Linked DNA regions of Gloeobacter violaceus PCC 7421. The protein of the gene in region 1 interacts with the protein of each later gene in a pairwise test. Links are inferred from orthologs where the notes say so. Each region holds a gene or a part of one and is shown on either strand. Other genes may lie near its edges. The genes, in order: GLL_RS18465 and GLL_RS15120.

What was found.
Region 2: the proteins of GLL_RS18465 (region 1) and GLL_RS15120 interact in binary tests that used the Escherichia coli proteins (3 or more experiments, as listed by UniProt). The link is inferred for Gloeobacter violaceus PCC 7421 from one-to-one orthologs.

Annotation. Positions count from the first base shown.
Region 1 is NC_005125.1:3,771,575-3,774,733, reverse strand. Bases 283-3,131 are described here. They hold GLL_RS18465 (FtsW/RodA/SpoVE family cell cycle protein), read left to right. Parts: upstream 283-983; coding sequence 984-2,279; downstream 2,280-3,131. Other genes in these bases: GLL_RS18455 (6-carboxytetrahydropterin synthase), read right to left, coding at 2,799-3,131; GLL_RS18460 (hypothetical protein), read right to left, coding at 2,292-2,447; GLL_RS18470 (ArnT family glycosyltransferase), read left to right, coding at 283-919. Outside these bases: more of GLL_RS18470, read left to right, coding at 1-282; more of GLL_RS18455, read right to left, coding at 3,132-3,159.
Region 2 is NC_005125.1:3,124,832-3,128,141, forward strand. Bases 1-3,000 are described here. They hold GLL_RS15120 (peptidoglycan D,D-transpeptidase FtsI family protein), read left to right. Parts: upstream 1-579; coding sequence 580-2,421; downstream 2,422-3,000. Other genes in these bases: rsmH (16S rRNA (cytosine(1402)-N(4))-methyltransferase RsmH), read left to right, coding at 1-134; GLL_RS15115 (hypothetical protein), read left to right, coding at 131-580; rsmD (16S rRNA (guanine(966)-N(2))-methyltransferase RsmD), read right to left, coding at 2,379-2,951. Also shown: GLL_RS15130 (DUF5615 family PIN-like protein), read right to left, coding at 3,022-3,310. UniProt on the Escherichia coli protein: Essential cell division protein that catalyzes cross-linking of the peptidoglycan cell wall at the division septum. Required for localization of FtsN.

The DNA.
Region 1 (3,159 bases):
CGGTCCTTGGTACTACTACCTGCTGGTCACCCCGGCGGGCTTTTTCCCGTGGATTATGCTGTTGCCGGCCACCCTGCCCCGGCTGGTGCACTTTGACTGGTGGCGACGAAGCTTCTGGGCTGCGCGCTCACCCCGCGAGCAGTTGCCGTTGTTTCTGGCCCTCTGGTTCGCGGTGGTGCTGGTATTTGTGAGTGCCGCCTCCACGAAGCTGCCGCACTACATCCTGCCCGGCCTGCCGGCTCTGGCCTTGCTGTGTGCGCTGGTTTGGGAGGAGCGCACGGGCGCTCCGAAGTTCCTGGTGCGCTTCGGCCTGGGGGGGGTAGCCCTTGGAATGCTGCTACTTGCGGGGGCTTTTGCCTTTGCGCTCAACTTCATCGAAGACCCGTCCCTGCCCGAGTTGCGTTCGAGCATCGAAGCGACCGGCCTGCCCTGGCTCCTAGCCGCCATTGCCCTGATTGCCGCCGCCGCCGTCGCGATTGCCGCCTTCAGGCCCCGGCCCGATTGGGCGTGGGCTGCCTGTCTGCTCGCCTACAGTCTCATCTTTCCAGCTTTGATTGGCGGCCTGATGCCCGTGCTCGAACCGCAGGTGCACAGGCCCTTGCTGGCTATGGCCGACCGGCTGCGCACCGAAGCGCGCCCGGGCGATTTGACCGCCGCCTTGGGGGTCTACGCCCCCAGCCTCAATTTCTACTCGGGCATCAACCGCATCCCCGTCTATCAAAAAAGCCCGGAGGTGCGCTACCAGATGGCCCAGGACCGGCGCATGCTGCTGGTGACCACCGAGGGTCGCCTGTGCGAACACTGGATGATCCTCGATGATTTTCCGATTATTTTCACGTCCGGTATCTACAGGCTCTACGACATCCCGCCGCGCTCGAAGCTCAGATACTCAAAACCTGGTGTCTGCGAGGGAAATTGACCCCATATATGCCAACTTCGTCCCGTCTTTCAGGTAAACTGACGGCAAAATTCTTCTTGCCGCCATGCCTACGCTTCTCGAAAGATTGCAGGCTCCTTTGCGGGAGCGCACCGGCGAAACCAGCCCGAACGCATGGGTGCCGGAGGCGCGCCTGCTGGTCGTGCTCATCCTCTGCTGGCTCGCCCTCGGCCTGCTGGTGCTCTTTTCGGCTTCTTTGCCGGTGGGTGAGCTGCAGTACGACGACGGGTTGCGATTTTTTACGCGCCAGGCGCTCACGGCGGCGGTGGGGTTGCTGCTGATGTTCTGGCTGTGCCGAACGCGCATCGACCGCCTGTTTGCCGTGGCTTTGCCGGTGTTCGGGGTGCTGCTGGCGATGGTGTTTTTGGTCAAAATTCCGGGTATCGGCGTCGAGCTGAACGGCGCGCGCCGCTGGCTCCAGCTGGGGCCTTTCTCGCTGCAGCCTTCTGAACTGATCAAGCCCTGCGTCATTTTGCTGGCGGCCCCGCTGATCGCCAACTGGCGAAGGCTGCCGAATTTTACGCGCCTGCTCGGTCTGGTGGCTGCGGGCCTGACGGTGGGCGGCGTGCTGCTCCAGCCTGACCTGGGTACTGCTGCGCTGATTGGTGTCACCCTCTGGCTGATGGGCTTTGCGGGGGGTCTGCCCCTGGGCGGCTTATTTGCGGTGCTGGCGGCCGGGGGCGCGGTCGCTGCCTGGAAGGTAAGCACCACCGCCTATCAGATGGGCCGGGTGACCGCTTTTCTCGATCCGTGGGAGGTAGCCCGGGGCGAAGGTTACCAGTTGGTGCAGAGTCTGCTTGCCGTCGGCTCCGGCGGCCTGCAAGGCACCGGGTTCGGCCTGTCGGCCCAAAAATCGGCGTTCTTGCCCTACCCCTATTCCGATTTCATCTTCGCGGTCTTTTGCGAGGAGTTCGGCCTGGTCGGTGCCGCCGCCTTTGTGCTCTTTTTGTTGCTCTTTTTGGTCGTGGGCTTGCGGGTGGCGGTGCGCTGCGCCGAACCTACGCGCCGATTAATAGCCGCCGGTGCGACGCTGCTGTTGGTTACCCAGGCATTCTTCCACATCGCTGTGGTCACCGGTGCCGTACCGCCCAAGGGCATGCCGCTGCCGCTGATGAGCTACGGTGGCAGCGGTTTGATTGCGAGCTTATTGTGCTGCGCTCTGCTTATCCGTGCCGCCTGCGAGATGAACCTTGCCCCGGCGGTGCGCTTCGTGCGCCGCCGCCCCGCCGCGCCACCGCCCCGCCCAGTGGCGCCCGCCGCTCGTCCCGCCTCCGAACCTGTCCGGCGGGAGCCGTCGCCTTTGCCGGCGTACCTGCTCGATACGGCTGTCCGTAGCCGGTAGCCCGTTGAAAGTCTATTTGGCTGAGGCTGTAGGTAGACCTACTTCGTAGTAGCGGCCAGCCTCCTGCTGGTTCTCGATAAGAATCTCCTGGGCAAGCAGGTGACCGACACGAATAAAGTTGTCGGCGGCGATGCCGTTTTTGGGATCAGTTTCTCCAGCAAGCCGCAAAGATCCCCTTGCTCTGGCTAGCTTGCCCTGCTGTTCTTAGACTTCGTCAATACTATTGAGTAGAACAGCGACAAAAAAAGTCGTTTCGATTATCTATATGTTGAATATTTTTTTAGAAGTGGTGGTCGTAAACGATCAGATGCGCTTGCATGCCCTCTCCCAGGTACTTGGCCCAGAGATGATTCTGCCCGAATACTCATTCAAGCTTCGTGAACCTCTCAAAGTTAGCTCGCGCAGCTGCTTCGATTGTTGACGTGATCTGCGAAGGAGGTGCCAGTTGCCACAGACTTGCGCCAAGCAGCACAACTGCTGGATACCAGGGAGTGCGGTTCATCTGCCTAGGCTTTTTTGTCAGCCCACCAGCGGGGCGTAGCTTTCGGTATGGACCTCGACCGAGTTGTTCGGGCTCTCGATGAGTCGCACTTTGTGGAGCCTCGCCCCCAAAGCCCGCACCGGCTCTTCGAGCAGGTCACGGATATGGAGGGCGATATTTTCGGCAGTGGGCACCACCCCGGCGAAGTAGGGCACGTCCTTATTGAGGAAGGTGTGGTCGAAGGGCAGCAGGACCTTGTCTTTGAGAATCTGCTGTAATGCCGCCAGATCCACCAGCATGCCGGTGCGTCCGTCCACTTCGCCCTTGACGGTAATTTCGACGTGGTAGTTGTGGCCGTGGCCGTTCGGGCGGGCGCACAGGCCGTAAATCTCGGTGTTT
Region 2 (3,310 bases), 650 kb from region 1 along the record:
ATCCCCGTCTCGAAGTGCTCACCCGCAAAACGATCACAGCCGGCGAAGCTGAGATCCAGTCCAACCCCCGCGCCCGTTCGGCCAGGCTGCGCCTGGCCCGCCGCCTTTCACCCAGTGAGGAGTCTCGATCGTGAACGCCCTACCCCAGAGCCAGGTTTCCCCAAATACCGGCGTCGTGCTGCCGCTCGAACGTCCCCTTGCCGCCCCGCCCACCCCGGAGGAGTTAAAAACGCTGCGCCTGGCTGCCGGGCTGCGCACGGCGCGCAACGCCGGCATCGGTGTCCTCGCGCTGCTGGTCGTCGCCACCTCGGGCCTGTACTGGTGGACTTTTCAGACCCAGGCGCGCTGGGAGGACGGCTACCGGCAGTTGGTAAGCCTGCGCACGCAGTCGCGGCAACTGGCGCTTTTTAGCGAAGCGCTCACCGGCAACCTGGCAAGCAGCGTCGCCCTCAACACGCCGCTCAGGGTGGCCACCCCCGCCCAGGCGCTCAGCGTACCGGCCGCTCCCGAGCGTCCCCTCAAGCCGTTGCCCCAGGCTGCGGCCCCTGATCTGGCCCTTGCCATTCCGGCGGGCTACTGATGCGTTCGATCCGGCGGCAAACCACCTCCCGCCTGTGGCTGGTGGGCATCGGTGTACTCGCGGCGGCGGGCGGTCTGGGCTACCGCCTCTACGATCTGCAGGTCACCCAGGCGAGCACCCTCCAGGAACGTGCCGCCCTCCAGCGCGAGCGCACGGTCAAATCCGAGCGGCCCCGGGCAGGAATCGTCGATCGGCGCGGGGTGGCCCTGGCCCTCGATGAGCCGATTTTTGATCTCTACGCCCACCCGTTTTTGATCGACGCGGAGGCAAAATTGCTCGCCTCGCGCCAGGCTTCCAGACAAAAAGGCGTCGATCGCGAGGCGCTGGAGGCCAAGCTTGCCGCCCAGCACCGTCAGGCGCTGCGCTCCGAGATGGCCCTGGCCCTCGCCCAGGCCACCGGTCGGCCCGCGGCCGAAATCGCCGCCCGCCTCACTGAAAATCGCCGCACCGTCGCCCTTGCCCGCGGCCTGGGCGAAAATGCCCGCGAGCGCATCGTGCAGGCGAAGCTGCCGGGGTTGGAGTTCGGTTCGCGCCGCCGCCGCTTCTACCCGGACGGGGCCAACAGCGCTGCGTTGGTGGGCTTTCTCAACTACGAAGGCCAGGGCCAGGGGGGCGTCGAGCAGTTCTACCACAAGCGCCTCACCGGCGCCTCGTCGAGCTACCCGGTCACCCTCGGCCCCGGGGGGCTGCCGCTGGCAAGCACCCTGCCCACCGAGGCGTTCGAAGGCTTCGAGCCCGGCCGTCTGGCCCTCACCATCGACGCGCGCGTGCAGCGTGCCGCCCGCCTTGCCCTGGAGCGCGGCGTCGAGGCCAACCGCGTCACTCGGGGTGCCGCCATTGTGCTGGAGCCCCAGAGCGGCGAAATTCTGGCGATGGCGGTGAGCCCCAGTTTCGACAACAACCGCTACGGCGAATTTCCGCCCGCCCATTTCAAGAACTGGGCGGTGAGCGACCTGTACGAACCAGGATCGACATTTAAGCCGGTCAACGTCGCCCTCGCCCTCAGCGCCGGGGCCATTCGCCCCGACACCGTCGTCAACGACTCCGGTTCGATGAGTTTTGGCCGCTATACGCTCAGCAACTACGACCGGCGGGCGCGCGGGGCGATTTCGGTCACCAAGGTGCTGATGGTCTCCAGCAACATCGGCATGATCCGCCTGATGCAAAAAATGCCGCCCACCGCGTACTACGACAAACTGCGCGAAATCGGCATCGGGGGAGCCGGCGGCGTCGATCTGCCGGGCGAAACGCGCGGGATCATCACCAACCGCACCCAGTTCGCCAAATACCCGGTGCAGGTGGCGACGGTGGCCTTCGGCCAGGGGGTGGCCCTCACGCCTTTGCAACTGGCAAGCCTGCACGGGGCGATTGCCAACGGCGGCATGGCCATCCAGCCCCACCTCGTGCGCGCCTTCGAGAATGACGAAGGCCAGGTGCTCTGGAAACCGGAGCACCGATCGACCAAGCGCATCTTCACCTCCGAGGCGACCGTCGCCGTGCGCGAGATGATGATGCACGTCGTCGAAGAGGGCACCGGCAAACCGGCGCGCATCCCGGGCTACCGCATCGGCGGCAAGACCGGCACCGCCCAAAAAGCCAACATCGGCGGGCGCGGCTACCTGGCGGGCAAAAAGATCACCAGCTTCGTGGGCTATCTGCCGGCGCGCAACCCACGCTACGTGGTGCTGGTGGTGCTGGATGAACCCAAGTCCGGTAACGCCTTCGGCTCCACCACCGCCGCTCCCATCGTGCGCGAAATCTGCCAGGAGCTGATTTCCTACGGCAACCTCCCCCCGAGTCACCCGCAGGAGTTGCTCGCCGCCGCGCCCAAAAAACCGTAGTAGCTTACCACCGTACCGCCGTAGACCCGCCGATCGAGTCGCACCAGAGAACCCACGGCCTCGGGCAAATCCGGCAAATCTTCGCCGTGCTCGGCAGCCAGTTCGCCGTCGTCGGCCAGCAACCCGCAGGCAACGACCGCCTCCAGTACCGGCAGGTAAAGCTCCCCACGGTAAGGCGGGTCGAAGTAGATGAGATCGAACACCCGGCCCTGCTTTGCCAGACGGGCGACACCGGTAAGCGCGTCCGTTTTGTGGATCGTCCCGAGGCCGGGGGCGATCTTGTCCCAGTTGGCCGCGGCGATGCGCGCCGCCCCGGCCGCCTGCTCGATCCCGATTGCCTCTGCCGCGCCGCGCGCCAGGGCTTCGGCCCCCATCGTGCCCGCCCCGGCGCACAGATCGAGCCAATGGCAGCCTTCCACCCGGCCGTGCCAGCGACCGAAGACGGCCGTGCGCACCCGCCCTAAAGTAGGCCGGGTATCGAGTCCGCCCGGGGTGCGCAGCAAGCGGTTGCCGTAGATACGCAGGCTCATCGTCCGCCTATGCTAACCGGCCGTGAGGTTCAAGCAAGTCTACCCATCACCCGCTGGCTGCCACGATGCTTCATGAGGGAGGACGATTGACCCGTAGTAATTTTCCTGCCAGATTCTCCTCTTCATCCTCGATCGCCCTGTGGATGTTGTCAGCAAGCCGCTGCCAGTTCAAATCCTCGGAGCAGACGACGATTCCGGCATGCTCCGGACAAAAGCGATGCAGCCGCACAAAATGGCGACGATTTTGGGTGAGAACAGCGCATTGTCGACTGGCAGCAAAGTCCAATACCTGTTCGTCTGGTATGCCCTTGGTAGCCTGGCCGGCCTCCTGAGCCGTCAATACGTCATGTCCCAGTGCC